DNA from 2 places in the Cryobacterium sp. TMT2-17-1 genome. Region 1 is predicted to be linked to the other one. Evidence: predicted binding sites of a transcription regulator. Region 1 holds the regulator's gene; the other holds the start of a gene.
What was found. Region 1 encodes HrcA, which represses chaperone genes, less so after heat shock. Its sites were predicted from a motif close to TTNGCACTCGNNNNNNNCGAGTGCNAA; they were not measured.

Region 1 (10,703 bases):
TTTCGAAGCAACGGCGAGGCTGGCAACAGCCTTGTCCTTGTCGCCCGAGGCGATCGCCAGGCGCGTCGCGCGGACAGCGCGCTTGAACTCGCTCTTGACCGACTTGTTGCGCTCCTGGGCCTTTTTGTTGGTGCCGATACGCTTGATCTGCGACTTGATGTTTGCCACGTTTATACGCTTTCGTTAGATTCTTTTTCGGATGGGCCGCTTGGCGGTAGAGGGCGCCGTACGGCAATAATCGTGTGGGGTGGGACCCAACACGCAAGCCAACAGGCAACGATACCAGCTATTCGTTCAGGTCGACAATCGGCCCGGGCCAGTCGATCGCAACCTCCGTGAGGATGCCGCTCAGCACCGCGGCGAAGCGTTCCGGTTGGGCCAGGCTGACGAGGTGCGACGCCCGGGGGACGATCACGAGGCGCCCGTCCCGGCAGGCGGCGAGGAAGCGGCGCTCATGCAGCCGGAACTGATCCAGAGAACCGTTGACCAGCCACACCGGGCCGGGATAGCGAGCCAGGCTGTCCAGCGGGCGGAGGCTGCCGGTGGCGCCGAGCCCGGCATCCATCACCGTCAGCGGCACACCGCCGGCGAGCGTGTCGGCGGCCCCTGCCGATGGGAGGAGCACCCGCACGAGTGTGGTGTGGAGCCACAGTCCCTGGTCGGGCAGTCGGCGGATCAGCCGGGCCAGGCCCCGGTAGGCGTCCAGCAGCCAGCCGGCCGGGAGCGCGCAGCTTCCCGCGGCGACCAGCCCGGCCACCTTCTGCGGGTGGCGCGCGGCGTACTCGATGGCGTAGTAGCCGCCGAGGGAGAGGCCGACCAGCAGCACCCGGCCGCCCAGAGCAGCGACGCCCTCGTCGATGGCGGCCAGGGCGCCCGCCACGGTGAACGTTTCGTCCATGCGGGCGCCGTGCCCCGGCAGATCGATCGCGAGTGCCGGATGCCCGGCCTCGCCCAGCATGGACAGCTGTCGTCGCCACATGGTGCCCGACGTGCGGATCCCGTGCACGAAAAGAACCGGGACAGCGGGTGTCATTCATTCCTCCTGGTGAGCAGCCGCACTAGAGGGTGACGGCGATACCGATGATAGACATCAGGGAGTAGCCGCACCAGATCAGCAGTGACAGCACCCGGTTCGCGTCAATCACTTCTGGCTCTTCCGTGGGTGAGTGCTCGGCCGGGCGCTGCGTCTGTGGCCAACTCAGGACATCCGTCGCACGGGTGGCCGGGCCACCGCGGACCAGTGCGGAACCGGTGCGGATGTCCGGCCTCGCCCGGTCGGATCTCCTGAATTGGCCACACTACCCGCCGAAGAGCCACGGCAGTGGTTCACGGCAGTGGTTCACGGCAGTGGTTCGCTGCGAGCCGCCGGGCGCGGCCGTTCCCGCGCGCAAGCCTGGAACGATGCGCGGCAACGGCGAAACCGGGACCCAGCCACCTATGGGAGAATTGTCAGACCATGTCACCGAGACCCCTCACGGCGCTTGAACCGGCCGCCACCCCGCCCGAGTTCATCCGCAATTTCTGCATCATCGCCCACATCGACCACGGCAAGTCCACGTTGGCCGACCGGATGCTGCAGATCACCGGCGTCGTCGATGACCGTTCGATGCGCGCCCAATACCTTGACCGGATGGACATCGAGCGCGAGCGCGGCATCACCATCAAAAGCCAGGCCGTCCGTATGCCGTGGGAACTTGACGGGCAGACCTACGCCCTGAACATGATCGACACCCCCGGCCACGTGGACTTCACCTACGAGGTGTCTCGCAGCCTGGCCGCGTGCGAGGGAGCAATCCTCCTCGTCGACGCCGCCCAGGGGATCGAGGCGCAGACCCTTGCCAACCTCTACCTGGCGCTGGAGAACGACCTCACCATCATCCCGGTGCTGAACAAGATCGACCTGCCGGCTGCCGACCCCGACAAGTACGCGAAGGAGCTCGCCAGCCTGATCGGTGGCAGTCCCGACGACGTTCTCCGGGTTTCCGGCAAGACCGGTGTCGGCGTCGCCGAACTCCTCGACCGTGCCACCCGCCTCATCCCGGCCCCGGTCGGCGACCCGGCCGCCCCGGCCCGCGCGATGATCTTCGACTCGGTCTACGACAGCTACCGTGGCGTCGTCACCTATGTGCGCATGATCGACGGCAAGCTGGGCCCGCGCGAGAAGATCCAGATGATGTCGACCCGTGCCACGCACGAGATTCTCGAGATCGGCGTCACCTCGCCCGAGCCCACCACCAGCAAGGGCCTCGGCGTCGGCGAGGTCGGCTACCTGATCACGGGCGTGAAGGATGTGCGCCAGTCGAAGGTCGGCGACACGGTGACCACCGCGCTCCGCCCCGCCACCGTCGCCCTTCCGGGCTACACCGAGCCGAAGCCCATGGTCTTCTCGGGCCTCTACCCGATCGACGGCAGCGACTACCCGGCCCTCCGGGAGGCCCTCGACAAGCTCAAACTCTCCGACGCGTCCCTCGTGTACGAGCCCGAGACATCCGTCGCCCTCGGTTTCGGTTTCCGCTGTGGTTTCCTCGGGCTGCTGCACCTGGAAATCATCACCGAGCGGCTCGACCGGGAGTTCGGCCTCGACCTGATCACCACGGCGCCCAGTGTGATCTACGAGGTCACCACCGACGACAAGAAGTCTGTCACGGTCACCAACCCGAGCGAGTTCCCGAACGGGAAGATCGCCAAGGTCGAGGAGCCGATCGTGAAGGCGGCCATCCTCGCACCCAAGGACTACGTCGGCGTGATCATGGAACTCTGCCAGAGCCGCCGCGGCACCCTGCTCGGCATGGACTACCTCGGCGAGGACCGGGTCGAGATCCGCTACACGATGCCGCTCGGTGAGATCGTGTTCGACTTCTTCGACAATCTCAAGAGCCGCACCGCCGGCTACGGCTCGCTCGACTACGAACCCATCGGCTCTCAGGAGGCCGACCTGGTCAAGGTCGACATCCTGCTGCAGGGCGAACAGGTCGACGCGTTCAGCGCGATTGTGCACCGCGACAAGGCCTACGACTACGGCGTGCTGATGACGGGAAGGCTGCGCAAGCTCATCCCGCGCCAGCAGTTCGACGTGCCCATCCAGGCCGCGATCGGCGCCCGCATCATCGCCCGCGAGTCCATCAGTGCCATCCGCAAGGATGTTCTCGCCAAGTGCTACGGCGGCGACATCTCCCGCAAGCGCAAGCTGCTGGAGAAGCAGAAGGAGGGCAAGAAGCGCATGAAGATGGTCGGCCGGGTCGAGGTTCCCCAGGAGGCGTTCATCGCCGCCCTGTCCGGTGACGAGCCCCCGAAGAAGAAGTAGACGGATGCGCCGCGCCACCTTCACCGATACCGCCGTCACCTACGCGTCCATCGGCGGCACCCTCGCCCCGGACCTGCTCCGGTTCCCACCCAAGGGCTACCGGCCCCTCGAGCGCACCGTGCGCCTTGGCAGCGGTGAGGAGCGCTTCCAGCTGGCCTCGAAGTCGCTGATGACCTGGGGCGTGCAGCGGGGGAGCGGAATGACCGTCACCGACCTGCTGGACGGCACCGGCCAGCAGTACACGGGACTCGTCTTCGACGCCGACGGCCAGGCCGCCCGCGACCAGAAGCCCGAGCCGGACGAGGCCGTCTTCGCCGAGGACGGCACGCCCTACATCGTCAACGGCATGTCCGCGCACCTCACGAGCAAGTTAGGCCCCTTCACCATCGACGCCCCCGTGCGCGTGGTCTACGTGATCGATGAACCCGACCGCCTCGGCTTCGCATACGGCACCATGGCCGGGCACCCGGCCAGCGGCGAGGAATCGTTCATCGTCGACAGACGCGAGGACGACTCGGTCTGGCTGACCATCCGCGCCTTCTCCCGCCCCGGCAACTGGTTCTACCGGCTGGGCTGGCCGTTCGTGCGGCGGCAACAGGCCAAAATCACCGCTCGGTACCTACGCGCGCTGCATCCGATCGGCGCGGTCTAACCGCATGGGCAGTGCCCTTCCCCTCGGCGACCCCGCACCCAGCGACGGACTGCTGCCGGCCTCGGCCGCCGTGGGAGCAGCCCAGCGCGATTTCGGCGTCTACCTGCACGTGCCGTTCTGCCGGGTCCGCTGCGGCTACTGCGACTTCAACACCTATACCGCCACCGAGTTGCGGGGCGCGAGCCAGCATGACTATGCCGGCCAGGCGATCACCGAGGTCCAGTCGGCCGGCCGGATCCTGACTCAGTCGGGCGTGCCGGCCCGCCAGGCGGCGACCGTCTTCTTCGGCGGCGGCACCCCCACCCTGCTCCCGGCCGACGACCTGGTGCGGATGCTGGAGGCCGTGCGCTCCACCTGGGGGATCGCACCCGGCGCCGAGGTGACCACCGAGGCGAACCCCGACTCCGTCGACGCCGCCTACCTCGGCCGCCTCGCCGAGTCCGGCTTCACCCGGGTATCCTTCGGCATGCAGTCCGCGGTACCGAGCGTGCTGGCCACCCTCGAGCGCACCCACGACCCCGAGCGGGTGCCGCTTGTGGTGCAGTGGGCGCGCGAGGCCGGCCTCGACGTGTCCCTCGACCTGATCTACGGCACACCGGGGGAGACCCTCGTCGATTGGCGCACCAGCCTCGAGCACGCCATCCGGCAGGCTCCCACCCACGTCAGCGCCTACTCGCTTATCGTCGAGGAGGGCACCAAGCTGGCCCGCCAGATCAAGCGCGGCGAACTGGCCCCTGTCGATGACGACGTTCAGGCCGAGTTCTATGAGCTGGCCGACGACCTACTGTCCTCGGCAGGCTACGGCTGGTATGAGGTCAGCAACTGGGCGACGGATGACGCGCACCGCTCGCGCCACAACCTCGCCTACTGGCGCAGCCAGGACTGGTGGGGTGTGGGGCCCGGAGCCCACAGCCACATCGGTGGGGTGCGCTGGTGGAACGTCAAGCATCCGTCGGCCTACGGCGATCGGATTCGCGCCGGCGACTCACCGGCCGCCGGGCGGGAGACCCTCGATGCGGCCACTCAGGAGGTGGAGCGGGTGCTCTTGCTCACCCGAATCCGCGAGGGTATCCCCATCGACTCGCTCAGCCCGCTCAGGCGCCACGAGGTGGCGGGACTCATCGCCGACGAACTCATCGACGCGAAAGCAGCCCTCTTCGGTTCGATCGAACTGACCCTCAGAGGACGCCTCCTGGCGGATGCCGTCGTGCGCCGCCTGCTTGCCGACTGAACTCAGTTCACGAACTTGATCGACAGCGGATACGTGTAGTACTCGCCCCGGTTTGCGGCCAAGGCGGCCATGATGCCGAACACGACCATCAGAACGGAGGCAGCGAGGAGAACGAGGTAGCCGACGAGGATGATCGTCAGGACGCCGCCGACCGCGTAGGCGATCAGGAGCGTGAGCTGGAAGTTCAGTGCGGTCGCGGTGTGTGCCCGGATGAACGGGCCGCGGTCCTTGAGCACGATGTAGCCGATCAGGGCCGGCACGAAATAGAACAGAATGCCGCCGACGTGCACGAGGGTGGCCCACAGTTTCTCGTCGGCCGGGTTCATCGGGGTGGGAGCCTGGTTCGGGTTGGGCGGCGGTGGTGGGGTGGAATTGGTCATTGGTGCTCCTTCTGAAGAAAAACCGAGTGCGCCGGGCTACTTGATCAGGCGCAGGGCGAACGGGTACCGGTAGTGGTTGCCGTCCTTCGCCTGGAGGTAGCCGAGCACCGAGAAGACAACACCGAGGATGTACAGCACCCAGGCGAGACCGCCGATGACGCCGCCGATGCCGAATGTGAGGAAGCCGATGACCGTTGCAAAAAAGTTGATCGCGAAGTAGCCGATCAGAAGCGTGATCTGAAAGTTGAGCGCTTCCTTCGCCTCGACGCTGGTCAGAGGTCCGCGGTCCTTGAAGAGCAGCCACAGCACCAGGGACGGCACGAACATGAGGATCCCGCCCAGATGTGCGAGGGACGCCCATTGGCGGTCATCCGCCTCCGTCAGGGGTGCCGACGGTCCCGGGGCGGCAGGCTGGTAGGGCGGTTGCGGCGGCCGTTGGCCCTGGTACGGATCATCGGGTCCGGGACCAGTGAAATTACTCATGATCATGCCTTTCAGTGCACCGGGGAAGAGGTGCTACATGCCTAAGTTACTGCGCCCCAACATTGGGGAGCAATGGGTAAGCCCAGCCGGTCGCGGTATGATTGGCAGTCACATACCGCGAGTGCCAATCGATGCTGCACTCGCGACGCTGGGAGGAGGCGAGCGCTATGGTGTCCGATCGCAGTCTCGAAGTCCTGCGTGTGATCGTTCAGGACTATGTAGCCTCCCGCGAACCCGTCGGTTCCAAATCTATCGTCGACCGGCATTCCTTCGGGGTCTCGGCGGCCACGATCCGCAACGACATGGCCCTGCTCGAAGAGGAAGAGTTGATCGCGGCTCCGCACACCTCGTCGGGCCGCATCCCCACCGATAAGGGCTACCGCCTGTTCGTCGACCATCTCGCCGATCTGCGCCCGCTCTCGGCGGCGCAGCGCCAAGCCATCGAGACGTTCCTCGGTCAGTCGGCCGACCTTGACGAGGTGCTGGCCCGCAGCGTGCGGCTGCTCTCGCAGCTCACCCATCAGGTCGCCCTGGTGCAGTATCCGTCGCTGTCCCGCGCGAAGGTGCGCCACATCGAACTGGTGCCCCTGTCCGAGACTCGCCTCCTGTCGGTTCTGATCACGGATGCCGGACGGGTCGAGCAACGCGTCGTCGACCTGCCCCGGCCCCTGGCTGAACCCGTTCTGATCGAACTGCGCACCCGGTTGAATTCTGCCCTGGTCGGGCTGGGCATGGGCGAGGCCGCCAGCACCCTTACCGGCAGCTCTCTCACCGCCGGCTCCGGCCTCGGCCCGATCGAGCAGCAGGAGGCGGTGGATCTGATCACCGGCACCCTGCGGGACCAGGTCGGCGCGAACAGGCAGGACCGGCTCGTGATGGCCGGCGCCGCCAACCTCGTGCGCACTGAGGAAGACTTCACCGGCAGCATTTTCCCGGTGCTCGAGGCCATCGAGGAACAGGTCGTGCTTCTGCGGCTGTTCGGCGAGATGGCCTCTGACCAGCACGGCGTGTCCGTCAGTATCGGCCGGGAGAATGCCCCGTTCGGTCTGGCCGAGACATCCGTGCTCACCAGCGGCTACTCCTCGCAGGGCGGCAACCTGGCGCGCCTCGGCGTACTCGGCCCCACTCGGATGGACTACTCGAACAACATGGCGGCCGTCCGTGCGGTCGCCCGCTACCTTTCACGCCTTCTCGGCGAGAATTGACCAGTTCCCCTCGGCCCAGAAGCCGGCGGAACACCACATTTCAGAACAGACCTAGGAGAGCCAGCTTTGGCTGACCATTACGAAGTACTCGGCGTTGCCCGCGACGCCTCGACCGACGAGATCAAGAAGGCCTACCGCAGGCTGGCCCGGCAGCTGCACCCCGACGTGAACCCGGGCGCGGATGCATCCGAGCGCTTCAAATCCGTCACGCACGCCTACGACGTGCTCAGCGACGTCAAGCAACGCGACAACTACGACCGTGGCGGCAACGGCCGCTCGGGCGGCGGCGGAGGCGCCGGTTTCGACGGCAACTTCGGCAACTTCGGCGACATTTTCGAGACCTTCTTCGGCGGCGGGGGATCCAGCCGCGGGCCTCGGTCGCGCCGAGAGCGCGGCCAGGATGCCCTGATCCGGGTCGACCTCGACCTCGATGAGATCATCTTCGGCACGCACCGGGAGCTTGAGGTCGACACGGCCATCATGTGCGCGACCTGCAGCGGCACGTGCTGCCAGCCGGGCACCGCGCCCGTCACCTGCGACATCTGCCACGGCACCGGCACCATCCAGCGCGCCGTGCGGTCGCTGCTCGGCAATGTCATGACGAGCAGCCCCTGCGGTTCCTGCCGCGGCTACGGCACGATCATCGCCACTCCCTGCGTCACCTGCCAGGGCCAGGGCCGCGTGCGAGCGCGTCGCACGGTCCCCGTCGACATCCCGGCGGGGGTCGACACGGGCCTGCGCCTGCAGATGCCTGGCAGCGGCGAGGCTGGTCCGGCCGGCGGTCCCAACGGCGACCTCTACCTTGAGATGAAGGTGCGCCACCACGACGTGTTCAGCCGTGACGGCGACGACCTGCTCTGCACCCTCGAGGTGCCGATGACGGATGCCATCCTCGGCAGATCCGCGACCGTCAAGGCGCTCGACGGCGACATCGAGGTCGAGCTCAGGCCGGGCACGCAGAGCGCCGAGATCATCACGGTCAAGGACCGCGGCGTAACCCGTCTGCGCGGGAACGGACGCGGCGACCTGAAGGTCGGCGTGCACGTGGTCACGCCGACCCGTCTCGACCACAAGGAGCGGGAGCTGATCGAGGCCTTTGCGGCCCGCCACAAGGCGCCGGTTCCTGCCCTCAGCGCCTTTCAGCAGGGACTTTTCGCCAAGCTGCGCGATCGGTTTCGCGGCTAGGCGTCGATGGCACACTTCTTCATCGATGAGGCGCTCCACGCCGCCGATTGCGTGCCGGGGGCGGTCGTCGGCATCGGCGGCGCCGAGGCCCGGCACGCGGTCACCGTCAGCCGGGTGCGCCCGGGCGAGCGCCTGCAGATCGGGAACGGGGCCGGGCTCATGCTCGCCGCCACCGTCGTTGACGCAGATGCGAGGCTGCTGACCCTGCGCGTCGAGACGGTGACCGTGACCGCGCTGCTGACGCCGCGCATCCGTCTGGTCCAGGCTCTCGCCAAGGGAGACCGGGACGAACTGGCTGTGCAGGCGGCCACGGAGCTCGGCATCGACGGGGTGATCCCGTGGGCCGCATCCCGCTCCGTGACGCGCTGGGAGGGAGCCAAAATCACGAAGGGCCGGGATCGCTGGTCCAGCATCGTGCGCGAGGCCTCGAAACAGTCGATTCGCGCGTGGCTGCCCACGGTCGGGGCACTGGCGAGCACCAAAATGCTCGCCGAGCTGGCCGGCACCACCCGGATGCTACTGCTGGAGCCCACCGCGAGCGAACGGCTGACCTCGCAGGCGGCGCCGACCGACGACCGGGATATCCTGCTCGTCGTCGGACCCGAGGGCGGCATCTCCCCGGCCGAGCTGACCCTGCTCGAGCAGGCAGGCGCCACCCGGGTGCGCCTGGGCGACAATGTGCTGCGCACCTCCACCGCCGGCCCGGCCGCCCTCTCCATCCTGAACGTGACGCTCGGCCGCTGGTAGCGCGTGAGCTTAAGATAGAGATATGTCTTCCACCGGCCAAGAACCGTCCATCTTCACTCGCATCGCCGCGCGCGAGGTCCCGGCGACCATCGTCGCCGAAACCGAACGGATCATCGCCTTCATCGACATCGCCCCGCAGGCGCCCGTGCATGTCGTCATCACGCCGAAAACATCCGAGTACAGCAACGTGGTCGAGCTCGCGGCCGGAGACCCCGGGCTGCTGACCGAACTCATCGAGGTGGCGGATGCTGTGGCGGCCCGGCTGTCCAACGGCCAGTTCCGGCTCGTGTTCAATACCGGCGCCAGCGTCGGGCAGACCGTTTTCCACGTCCACGCTCACCTGCTCGCCCCGCAGGCCGCCGGCGGAACCCTCGGGGAGGGAACGCTTGGTTTCCGGTGAGCCCGGGCCGGGCCAGGCCGAGGTGCACATCACGGTCGACGGCATTGCCATGGTGCGCCTGCTCGGCGCCGACGACCGTCTGCTCGCCGCCGTCGAGAAGGAACACCCCGGCGTCAGCGTGCACGTGCGCGGCAACGAGGTCACCCTGATCGGTGAGACCGAGCACGTCGAGGCGGCGCGTCGCCTGATCGAGGAGCTCCTGCTCATGGTGCGCGGCGGGCGTGACCTCGCCGAGTCCGAGGTGAGCACCTCCTCACGGATGCTCGACACGGACAGTTCCACGAGCCCTTCCGAACGTCTGGGCCCGGCTATCCTCAGCTCCCGCGGCAAGAGCATCCGCCCCAAGACCATCGGGCAGAAGGAATACGTGGACGCCATCGACACCGACACCATCGTGTTCGGGATCGGGCCGGCCGGAACCGGCAAGACCTACCTGGCAATGGCCAAGGCCGTGCAGGCGCTGCAGCGCAAGGAGGTCGAACGGATCATCCTCACCCGCCCGGCCGTCGAGGCCGGGGAACGACTCGGCTTCCTGCCGGGCAGCCTCACCGAGAAGATCGACCCGTACCTGCGCCCCCTGTACGACGCCCTGAACGAGATGATGGACCCGGAACTCGTGCCCAAACTGCTCGCAGCCGGAACCATCGAGGTGGCCCCGCTCGCCTATATGCGCGGCCGCACGCTCAACTCCTCCTTTGTCGTGCTCGATGAGGCGCAGAACACCACTGCCGAACAGATGAAGATGTTCCTCACCCGGTTGGGGTTCGGCTCGAAAATGGTCGTGACCGGGGACATCACTCAGATTGACCTTCCGGCGGGCTCGAGCGGGCTGCGCTTGGTGAGCCGGGTGCTCGACGGGGTCGACGACATCCGTTTCGTGCGTCTGAGCAGTGCCGACGTCGTGCGGCACTCCCTGGTCGGCCGGATCGTCGACGCCTGGACCGCATACGACGCGCAGAAGCAGGCCGAGCGCTACGAAAGCGATCAGGCGCGGGAATTCGCAGGTCGCGGACCCGGCCGCCCCAACTCTCCCCGCGACCGCCTTCCGAAACGGAGATCCTCTTGAGCATCGAAATCAACAACGAATCGACTATCCCGGTCGATGAGGCCGCCATC
Region 2 (10,703 bases), on a different contig from region 1:
GCGGTGTGGACTTAGAAGTCCATTCCGCCGCCCTGGTCGCCGGCCGGAGCAGCGTTCTTCTCCGGCTTGTCGGCGACTACGGCCTCGGTGGTGAGGAACAGTCCGGCGATCGACGCTGCGTTCAGCAGCGCGGAACGGGTGACCTTCACCGGGTCATTGATTCCGGCGGCGAGCATGTCGACGTACTCACCGGTCGCGGCGTTGAGGCCCCAACCGATCGGCAGGTTGCGCACCTTGTCGGCGACAACGCCCGGCTCCATGCCGGCGTTGAGGGCGATCTGCTTGAGTGGAGCGTCGATGGCAACCTTGACGATGTTCGCTCCCGTTGCCTCGTCGCCGACCAGCTCGAGCTTCTCGAACGCGGTCTTGCCGGCCTGGATCAGCGCAACGCCACCACCGGCGACGATGCCCTCTTCGACGGCAGCCTTCGCGTTGCGGACGGCATCTTCGATGCGGTGCTTGCGCTCCTTGAGCTCAACCTCCGTCGCGGCGCCGGCCTTGATGACTGCGACTCCGCCGGCGAGCTTGGCGAGGCGCTCCTGGAGCTTCTCGCGGTCGTAGTCACTGTCGGTGTTTTCGATCTCGCTGCGGATCTGCTGGACACGTCCGGCGATGGCTTCGGGGTCTCCGGCGCCTTCGACGATGGTGGTCTCGTCCTTGGTGATGACGATCTTGCGCGCGTTGCCGAGGAGGTCAAGCGTGACGTTCTCGAGCTTGAGACCGACCTCTTCGCTGATGACCTGTCCACCGGTGAGGATGGCGATGTCCTGCAGCTGGGCCTTGCGACGGTCGCCGAAGCCGGGAGCCTTGACGGCGACCGACTTGAAGATTCCGCGGATCTTGTTCACCACGAGCGTGGCCAAGGCCTCGCCGTCGACGTCCTCGGCGATGATGAGGAGCTGCTTGCCGGTCTGGATGACCTTGTCCACGATGGGGAGAAGGTCCTTGATGTTGGAGACCTTGGAGTTGACGATCAGGATGTAGGGGTCTTCGAAGACCGCTTCCTGACGGTCGGGGTCGGTCACGAAGTAGGCAGACAGGAAGCCCTTGTCGAAGCGCATGCCCTCGGTGAGCTCGAGCTCGGTGCCGAGAGTGTTCGACTCCTCGACGGTGACAACACCCTCCTTGCCGACCTTGTCGATGGCCTCGGCGATGATGGCGCCGATTTCGGCGTCACCGGCGGAGATGGAAGCGGTGGCCGCGATCTCTTCCTTGGTCTCGACCTCTTTGGCGTTGGCGATGAGCTCAGCGATCACGGCGGCCGTGGCCTTCTCGATGCCACGCTTGAGGCTGATCGGGTCTGCTCCGGCCGCGACGTTGCGCAGGCCTTCACGAACGAGCGCCTGAGCCAGGACGGTGGCGGTGGTGGTTCCGTCGCCCGCGACGTCATCGGTCTTCTTGGCGACCTCCTTGACGAGCTCGGCACCGATCTTCTCGTACGGGTCGTCGAGTTCGATCTCCTTGGCGATGGACACGCCATCGTTGGTGATCGTGGGAGCGCCCCACTTCTTTTCCAGCACCACGTTACGTCCGCGCGGGCCGAGGGTGACCTTGACAGTGTCAGCGAGGATGTTCAGGCCACGCTCAAGGCCGCGACGGGCCTCTTCGTTGAAAGCAATGATCTTTGCCATATGTGTTTCTCGTCCCTCCCGGACGTTACCAAAACGGTGATGGGTTGGCACTCAAACAGAGAGAGTGCCAAGTAGATTCTGGCACTCTGGGGTCGAGAGTGCAAGTGAACGGCAAGGTGCCGCGGCCGCGGCTACGGCACCAGCACAACCGTGCCTCGGTCCGACGGCACCAGCTCGATCCAGGTGTTACCGGCGGCGAGACGAATCGTCACGCCGAAGTCATCGACGAGACGGATGGGGGCGGTCTGGTCGGCCTTGGACCAGACCGCATGCACGGACTTGCCGCCGGCCGACACCCAGGCTTCCCCCGAACCGATCATTGTCGTCGTGGGAACATCTCCGTAGGAGCCGTCGATCGCGACCCGCAGGACCAGGACGTTGGTCGCCCGCAGCTGCGCACCGGTGGCGTCGAGGTCAGGTGCGCCCTCCTGCGAGCGCAGGTAGGCAGCACCGGCCGCATCCCACGTCCAGCCGGGCCAACGGGCGGTGGAGAAGGTGGAGTTGATCGCCGCGACGGGCGCGCCGTCGACGGCCGCGGACGATCCCTGCACGGTCGCGGAGTAGGCAAATTGCTGGTTCGGCGGCGGCACGGTGGCGTTCCGCGCGACGAGCGCTGAGGCCTGGAGGATGACGTTGTGCGGGGCTTCCCGGTCATCCGAACGCGCGAAGAGGCCGGTGTCGTCGGTATCGAAAGCGGCGCTGACGACATCCGTCGCGTCCATCAGGTCGATGAATTTCTGTTGGCCGCCGGAATAAGCCGCGATTCCGCCGAAGGGCGCGATGATGTCCGGGTCCATGGGTCGGATCGATCGCACCGGCCCGACGAGTTCAGGCACGTCGGAATGCCAGACCGCGACATAACGGGTCAGCCCGCCCTCGACCAGTTCTTCGAAGACGATGTCGGCGCGCTCGAGAGAGAGCTGCGGCCTGGCCGCTTCGTGGTTGTCGATCTTCACCGAGAGGGCAGGGTTCTGGAGGCTCCCGGCCGGCACACTCGTACCACGCAATGGGGCGACCGCCGGGTCTGCGGCCGACTCGAAGGTGGAGTTCCAGGGCGTGCTGGTCGAGCTTGCCGGCGGCTTCGGCGCGTCACTGGCGCATGCGGAGACCAGCAGAAGGTACGGCAGAAGGACGACCCCGAGCATCCGGATGGACCGGATTCTCGGTGCCGCACTTCGTCGCTGCGCTTGAACCACTATTTTCGTTGTCACGCCCCAAACCCTAACGCGGCTGCACTGCCGCGCACACATGCCTGGGAGCGACCCGACCCTGCGGTCGACCGCTGGAACATCCCCCGCTGGATCAGATCGGACGAACCGCTTCTGCCTGGGGCCCCTTTGCCCCTGTACCCAGTTCGAAGATGACGTGCTGTCCCTCTTCCAGAACCTTGTAGCCGTGCATGTCGATGGCCGAATAGTGGACGAAGACGTCCTGGCCACCTCCATCGACGGTGATGAAGCCGAAACCCTTTTCAGCGTTGAACCATTTGACGGTTCCGTTCGCCATGTATAACTCCTTGTTGCTGTGAATTCGTCGACACGCGCCCGCTGGCCGTACCGGGCCTGGCGCAAGGATTGCGTCCATTGCATTCGACCGATGGAATACGTCTCCTGCGAGAACGCCCGGACAAACAAAATGAGGGACCAACGCCCAATTTACGGAAGCTCCGGAAGAACGAAAGGGGGTTGACGCGCGAGCGCCGGACGTATAGGCGACGGCTATTCGGCCGGCTCGTAGTCGGCGCCGACAACAACGGTCAGGTCCGCTGCGGAATCGGCGAAATCGCTTGAAAGCAGCACCTCCGAGCCGGGCAGTGACTCCGCGACTCCGCGGGCCGCTCCCTCCAGGGCCGCGTCGGCGTAGTAAACCGTCGTCGTCTGCACATCCTCCGTGCTCGCGTTGTCCAGCTCTTCGATCGTCCAGCCCTCCGCCTCGAGGAGATCGCCAACGGACCGGGCGATCCCCTCGCCGGCGGTCCCGTTCAAAACGGTCACGGTCGAGTCAGGGTCCACGGTCGCGGCCGGCGTCGGCACCGGCGCCGGAGTGTCACTCGGAGTGGCGCTCGGCTCGGCCGTGCTGTCAGCAGTCGTCGCCGTGCCCGGCAACTCGAAGTTCAGGTTGTTGTTCAGGACGGCCAGGCCGACGACTCCGATTCCGACCAGCAGCACGGTTGCGCCAAGAGACCACCACACTGCGACCCAGCCGCGCCCTTTCTTGCCGGGCGCGCGGTGGGCCCCCACCCGCTCCAGGAAGTGCGGGAAGTGGTCGAAGCGGTCTTTAGCGTAGGAATTCGGCATCGTGAGGCTGGTCAGATCCTTTGTAGTGGTGATGAGACACGGGAAGGGTGCAGGTCAGGGAGTCAATCGGTGGACTGTAGCGACCGGCGGCCCCTTGCCTGCGACCGGGCGTCGCGCAGCCGCTGCAGGCGTTTCACCAGCATCGGGTCGTGGGCCAGGGCCAGCGGCGAGTCGATCACAACCCCCAGTAGTTGATAGTACCGGGCGGCCGAGAGGCCGAACTCGGCCCGGATCGCCTGTTCCTTGGCGCCGGCATGCTTCCACCACTGCCGCTCGAAGGCGAGGATCAACCGGTCGCGCGCGGACAAGCCTGCCGGCGAGGAGGACTCCGAGGCAGGCTCCGCGGGAGTCGACGAGCCGGGAGCTCCGTCCACGTGCCACCTCCCTCGATCTCTGCAATCCTAATTGTCGATGCCTGCGTACTCGCTGGGCCGTTGGCCGTGCTGTCCAAGGTGGAAAATCCTGCCGGGCTCCTGATCGAGGAATACCACCGCGGTCTGGCGAGTTTAGTGTTGATACGGACAGATTTCGGCCTCTCCGGGGTCGAGCAGGAAGGAACGGAACATGGACTACGAGGTCGAGAAGTCGGATGCGCAGTGGCGCGCGGAGCTGAGCCCCGAGCAGTACGCCGTACTGCGCGGCGCCGCCACCGAGCGGGCGTGGGCCGGCGAGCTCCTCGATGAGGGCCGCTCCGGGATTTACACCTGCGGGGCTTGCAATGCCGAGCTGTTCAAAAGCGGCACGAAGTTCGACTCCGGTTGCGGCTGGCCGAGCTTCTACGAATCGGTGCGTCCCGAGGCCGTTGAACTCCTCGAAGACCGCACCCTCGGGGTTGTGCGCACCGAGGTGCGCTGTGCTAAGTGCGGCTCTCACCTGGGCCACGTTTTCGACGACGGATTCGGAACGCCCACCGGCGACCGGTACTGCATGAACTCCATCTCGCTCAATTTCAAGCCGGTCGAGTAAGCGTTGCCCGACCTCCTTGATACGGTCAATCATCGACGCTCCCACTCCAAGGTCACCGGGCAGGCACCGAGCCATGCGGAACTGCTGCCTTTGGTGGCTGTCGCGGCCCGTGTCGCCGACCATGGCGCTCTGCGTCCGTGGCGGCTGATCGAGTTGCGCGGTGACGCCCGGCGCCGCCTGGGCGAGGCCATGGTCGAGGCCGCCGGGCTGAACGGCGCCGAAGCCGCCAGGCTGGCCGCTAAGCCGCTGCGCGCCGAACTTCTGATCGCCGTGGTCGCGAGCCGTCGCGAAAGCGACACGGTGGCGGTCTGGGAACAGGACGCCGTCGCGGCCGGTGTCGCCCACATGCTGAGCCTTCTCCTCGCCGCCCAGGGCTGGGGCGTCATGTGGCGTTCCGGCGCCCTGGCCCGCACGCAGCCGGTGAACGAAACCCACGGCCTCGCGGCCTCGGAAGAATTGCTCGGCTGGCTGTACGTCGGGGGCATTCCGGCCGATGCAAAACCGGGCGTGCGCTCGCCGATCGATCCGACGGATTTTCTCAGCGCCCTCGAGGAAATCGTCACCGAGAGAATCACGATCTGAAGCGATGAGAGAACAGGGCCGGCCACGGGACTTGAACCCGTAACCCCCACTTTACAAGAGTGGTGCGCTACCAATTGCGCCAGGCCGGCATGAGGCGATTGACGCCTTGACTAATCATCCTAAATGACGAACCCGTGCTGTGCCGCCATCGAAGCGGGGCGACTACCCTGCCGGTGCCGGCTCGGGGGTCGGCGTCGAGGTGGAGTAGGTCGCGCCGGCCGCCTGTAGCACGAAGGCCGCGAACTCCCTCGGGTCGTCGAGTGCGCCGACGTACTGCTTTCCGTTGACGAGCACGGTGGGTGTGCCGGTGATGGCCTCGACCTCGGTGTTCGGCAACGGACCGGACAGAGCCCGGTCGGTGGATGCGATGACCCACGATTTGAAGGTCGTATCGTCAATGCACGCGTTGATCTGCGACACCCGGTCGCTCACGCCGGCGTCCTTCACGAGGCCCTTGATGGCCGCGTCGTCGTGACCGGCAGTGCCCTCCTGGGGCTGTTCCTGGAACAGGATGGCGTTGAAGTCGTAGAAGTTTGCGGGGGCGTAATTGGCCACACATGCGGCGGCGTTCGCAGCCCGAAGCGAGTATTTCGTGCCGGAGGACTTGTGGGTCAGGATCGAAACCGGGTGGATCTCCACGGTCGCGGCACCCGACGTGACCCATTGGCTGATCTGGTCACTGTTGGCGGCATCGAACTCGCTGCAGAACGGACAGAGGTAGTCGGCGTAGACGCGAATGTCGGCGACCGTGCCGGTCGCATCCGGCTTGGACGGTATCGGCTTGGCCTCGGGCTGGAGCGCGGAGGTCGTGACCGGGGTCATCCCCTCGGAGATCAGCACGCCGTCACTGGCCATGTTCGCCGGACCGGGGCCGACCGGGGGAATCGAGTTGATGATGACCACGACGATGACCGCGGCAATGGCGACGCCGGCGACGGCGATTCCGCTGCGCAGGGCGACCCGGTAACGGCGGTCCTTCTTCTTCTGCTCCTCGCGGATCCGCTTGGCCTTGGTGCGCACCGCGTCACGTCGCTGATTCTTAGAGGGACGGCTGTCGCCCGATCCGCCAATAGTCATGAATGCTCGCTCCGAGTAGTTAGTGCAGAGGCAAGCCATTTGCGAATGCCTCCCAAATAGTAGGTCCCCTTTCTGGGAAACGTCCAGACGGGGCCTGTGGGCGGGCTCCGCCGCAGAATTCCCGCCGTCGCCGCGATCCCCCGACATGACATACTTAGAAAGTTGACCTGTGGCACATGACGTGTGGCAGGCGTAGTAACCCATCACAACGGATCGTCCGGCACGTACCTGCCGGTGAAGGAGTAATCAACCATGGCTTCAGTCACGTTCGACAAGGCGACCCGCCTGTATCCGGGTTCCTCTATTCCCGCCGTTGACAAGCTCGACCTGTCGGTTGCCGACGGCGAGTTTCTCGTGCTGGTCGGCCCGTCCGGCTGCGGCAAGTCCACGTCCCTGCGCATGCTCGCCGGCCTTGAAGAAGTCAACGACGGCAACATCTTCATCGGTGAGCGCAACGTGACGGATGTCCCGCCAAAAGACCGCGACATCGCCATGGTCTTCCAGAACTACGCTCTGTACCCCCACATGACGGTCGCCGAGAACATGGGCTTCGCGCTCAAGATCGCCGGCGTCAACAAGGATGAGCGCGCCGCCCGCGTTCTCGAGGCCGCCAAGCTGCTCGACCTCGAGCCGTACCTGAGCCGCAAGCCGAAAGCACTCTCCGGTGGCCAGCGTCAGCGCGTCGCCATGGGCCGTGCGATCGTGCGTCAGCCCCAGGTGTTCCTGATGGACGAGCCTCTGTCGAACCTCGACGCCAAGCTGCGCGTGCAGACCCGCACCCAGATCGCTTCGCTCCAGCGCCGCCTCGGCGTCACGACGGTCTACGTGACCCACGACCAGACCGAAGCCCTCACCATGGGCGATCGCATCGCGGTCCTCAAGGATGGCGTGCTCCAGCAGGTCGGCACGCCTCGCGACCTGTATTCGAAGCCGAACAACGTCTTCGTTGCCGGCTTCATCGGCAGCCCGGCCATGAACCTGTTCCTGGCCGACACCGTCGACGGTGGCGTCAAATTCGGCACCGCAACGATCCCCGTGCCCCGCGAGACCCTGGCCGGCTCCACCGGCAAGAAGGTCACGATCGGCGTTCGCCCCGAGGACATCCACCTGTCCACCACGCATGGCGAGGGCCTCGAAGTTGCCGTCGACCTGGTCGAGGAGCTCGGCGCCGACGGTTACCTCTACGGTCACTCCACGGTCGAGGGCAAGCGCACCGATATCGTCGCTCGCGTCGATGGCCGTTCGCACTCGTCCGCCGGCGACACCGTTTACCTCACCCCGACGCCGCACCACATGCACGTTTTCGACGCCGAGACCGGCCTGCGCCTCGGTGGAGCAGTCGCCGACTAGGCACCCGCTCCTCAACGAACGGCCGGATAGAGCATGCTCCGTTCGGCCGTTTTGTCGTTCCCCGACTGCGGAGCACACCGGTAAACTCGACGGATGAGCGGTTCACTCAACATCACATCGGCCACTGCCGATCCAGCCCTACTTGACCTTCCCTGGCACCTCCCGCTGGATGCCTGGCCGAACGAGAACATCGCAGCCCTGCCCAAAGGCATCTCCCGCCACCTTGTGCGCTTCGCTCATTTGAGCGGTCGTGTCGTCGCCATCAAGGAGACCACCAGCGAGATGGCCAGGCGCGAGTACGAGATGCTCCGTACCCTGCAGGGCCTGGAAATTCCCTGCGTCGAGCCGCTCGCCGTGATCACGAACCGCACCGATGACGACGCCGAGCCGCTGAATTCGGTGCTCGTCACCCGGCACCTCAAGTTCTCGCTCCCCTACCGCGCGCTCTACTCGCAGACCCTGCGGCCCGACACCGCCACCCGGCTGGTCGACGCCCTGGCCCTGCTGCTGGTACGCGTGCACATGGCCGGCCTCTTCTGGGGTGATGTGTCGTTGTCCAACACCCTCTTCCGCCGTGACGCCGGCGCGTTCGCCGCCTACCTGGTCGACGCCGAGACCGGGCAGCTATATCCAGGCGGGCTCTCCAACGGCCAGCGCGAGAACGACCTGGAGATCGCGCGCGTCAACATCGCCGGTGAGCTCATGGACCTCGAGGCCGGCGGTCGAGCGGCCGACGAGCTGGATCCCATTCGGGTCAGCAATGGGATCGTGGCCGCCTACCGGCTGCTCTGGAAAGAGCTCACCGGGTCGGAATCCTTCTCCAGCTCCGAACGCTGGCGCATCACGGAACGCGTCGAACGCCTCAACGACCTCGGGTTCGACATCGAGGAACTGGCCATCAAGACGGACAACACGGGTACGACCGTGCGCATCCAGCCGAAGGTCGTCGACGCCGGCCACCACCAGCGGCGCCTGCTGCGGCTGACCGGGCTCGACGCCGAGGAGAACCAGGCCCGGCGCTTGCTCAACGACCTCGACTCCTACCGGGTCTCCTACGGCGACCCGGAGGCCGACGAGGAGATGCTGGCGCACGAGTGGCTGGTGCGCGTCTTCGAACCCGTCATCCGGGCCATTCCCCGCGATCTCAAGGGCAAGCTGGAACCGGCCGAGGTCTTCCACCAGCTGCTCGACCACCGCTGGTTCATGGCCCAGAACCAGTCCAGGGACATCCCGCTGGCCGAAGCCGTCACCTCCTACGTCAAGAACGTGCTCCGGCACCGCCGCGACGAGGCCACCGTGATCGAGCCGGCCACCGGCGAGATCACGATCCCGATCGACGTGACCGACGATGAGACCGCCGCACTGGCGGACGCGGCCGAGTCGGCCGCCGACGACGCGGCCGACTGGCGCCTCAAGGTCTGATCCGGCCGGCGCTCCGCCTGGTCCGTGTACCCAGCCGAACCGTGAGAAAAGGCCGCCGATTGTGGGATTAAGGGGCTTTTCTCGCGGTTCGGCCTGCCTGGCGGGCGCCCGGCCGGCGGGTCGGGTTAAGAGGCTGCGGAGGCGGCTGCCGCCGTCGCGGCGGCTGCCTGCTTCGCGACCTTGGCGGCCTTGGCAGCCGCGCGCAGTCGGGAGACCTCGTACAGTGTCACGCCGGCCGCAATCCCCGCGTTGAGGGATTCGGTCGAGGCGCTGATCGGGATCGACACAATCGCGTCGCAGGTCTCGGTGACGAGGCGGGACAGCCCCTTGCCCTCGCTGCCGACCACGATCACGATGGGGCGCTCGGCGAAACCGATGCCGAGCTCGGGCAGCTGGGTGTCGCCATCACCGGCGAGGCCGATGACGAGCACGCCGCGCTCCTTGAGCGCCTTGAGCGACTGGGTCAGGTTGGTGGCCATGGCGACGGGAAGTCGGGCAGCGGCGCCGGCCGACGTCTTCCACGCCGACGCGGTCACGCCGACGGACCGACGCTGCGGCACGATCACGCCATGTCCGCCGAACGCGGCCGTCGAGCGGATGATGGCGCCGAGGTTGCGGGGGTCGGTGATGCCGTCGAGGGCGACGAAGAGCGGCTTGTGGCCGCGGCTGATCGTCAGTTCCAGCAGCTCGAGGGGCTGGGCGTACTCGTAGGACGGCACCTTGAGCGCGAGACCCTGGTGCACCGAGTCCCGGCCGGCCAGGCGGTCGAGCTCCGGGCGCATGACCTCGAGGACGGGGATGCCGCGGGTCGTCGCGAGGGTGAGGACCTCCTTCACCCGTTCATCCATTTCGATGCGCGTGGCGATGTACAGGGCCGTGGCGGGGATCTTCGCCCGCAGCGCTTCCAGTACGGAGTTGCGCCCGGTCACAACCTCATGCTCGTCGATCTGCTTGGCCCGGCGGGTGGACGCTCCGCCGCCGCCGGTGTTGCCGGTGGTGGCGCTGCGCGGCGCGCTCTTGGGACCCGCGGAACCGCGGCTGCGGCCGCCGCCGGCCGCGACGAAGCGGTCCTGGGCGAGCTTGCGTTTGCCGGCGGGGTGGTAGGGGCGGTCTTCCGCTTTGGGCGTGGGCTTCTTGCCCTCGAGCGCCTGGCGTCCCTGGCCGCCGGAACCGACCTGTGGTCCCCGGCTGCCCTTGCGCACGGCCCCGGTGCGGGACTTACGGTCTGTGTTCTTCATCAGTCAAAACTCCAATGGGCACCCGAGGGGGTGTCTTCGATGGTAATTCCGGCGGCGACGAGCTCGTCCCGGATACGGTCTGCGGCCGCATAGTCGCGGCCCTGCCTTGCGATTTCGCGATCGTCGAGCAGGCGCTCGAC

Region 2: groL (chaperonin GroEL) is a predicted target of HrcA. The motif match lies at 1,676-1,702, and genes of this name have one in related genera.

The regions. Positions count from the first base shown of each region.
Region 1 covers NZ_SOGC01000009.1:26,320-37,022, reverse strand. The annotation lists gene rpsT (30S ribosomal protein S20) at 1-168, opposite strand, end outside; gene E3O47_RS01575 (alpha/beta fold hydrolase) at 287-1,033, opposite strand; gene lepA (translation elongation factor 4) at 1,457-3,304, shown strand; gene E3O47_RS01565 (DUF1990 domain-containing protein) at 3,309-3,956, shown strand; gene hemW (radical SAM family heme chaperone HemW) at 3,961-5,187, shown strand; gene E3O47_RS01555 (DUF4870 domain-containing protein) at 5,190-5,567, opposite strand; gene E3O47_RS01550 (DUF4870 domain-containing protein) at 5,604-6,050, opposite strand; gene hrcA (heat-inducible transcriptional repressor HrcA) at 6,218-7,255, shown strand; gene dnaJ (molecular chaperone DnaJ) at 7,322-8,440, shown strand; gene E3O47_RS01535 (16S rRNA (uracil(1498)-N(3))-methyltransferase) at 8,447-9,187, shown strand; gene E3O47_RS01530 (HIT domain-containing protein) at 9,210-9,587, shown strand; gene E3O47_RS01525 (PhoH family protein) at 9,637-10,653, shown strand; gene ybeY (rRNA maturation RNase YbeY) at 10,650-10,703, shown strand, end outside.
Region 2 covers NZ_SOGC01000002.1:98,117-108,819, reverse strand. The annotation lists gene groL (chaperonin GroEL) at 12-1,631, opposite strand; gene E3O47_RS00535 (DUF3048 domain-containing protein) at 1,763-2,842, opposite strand; gene E3O47_RS00530 (cold-shock protein) at 2,934-3,137, opposite strand; gene E3O47_RS00525 (LytR C-terminal domain-containing protein) at 3,350-3,928, opposite strand; gene E3O47_RS00520 (DUF3263 domain-containing protein) at 3,991-4,302, opposite strand; gene msrB (peptide-methionine (R)-S-oxide reductase MsrB) at 4,493-4,894, shown strand; gene E3O47_RS00510 (nitroreductase family protein) at 4,898-5,476, shown strand; tRNA gene E3O47_RS00505 (tRNA-Thr) at 5,493-5,565, opposite strand; gene E3O47_RS00500 (thioredoxin domain-containing protein) at 5,639-6,553, opposite strand; gene ugpC (sn-glycerol-3-phosphate ABC transporter ATP-binding protein UgpC) at 6,806-7,903, shown strand; gene E3O47_RS00490 (DUF4032 domain-containing protein) at 7,997-9,325, shown strand; gene rlmB (23S rRNA (guanosine(2251)-2'-O)-methyltransferase RlmB) at 9,451-10,563, opposite strand; gene cysS (cysteine--tRNA ligase) at 10,563-10,703, opposite strand, start outside.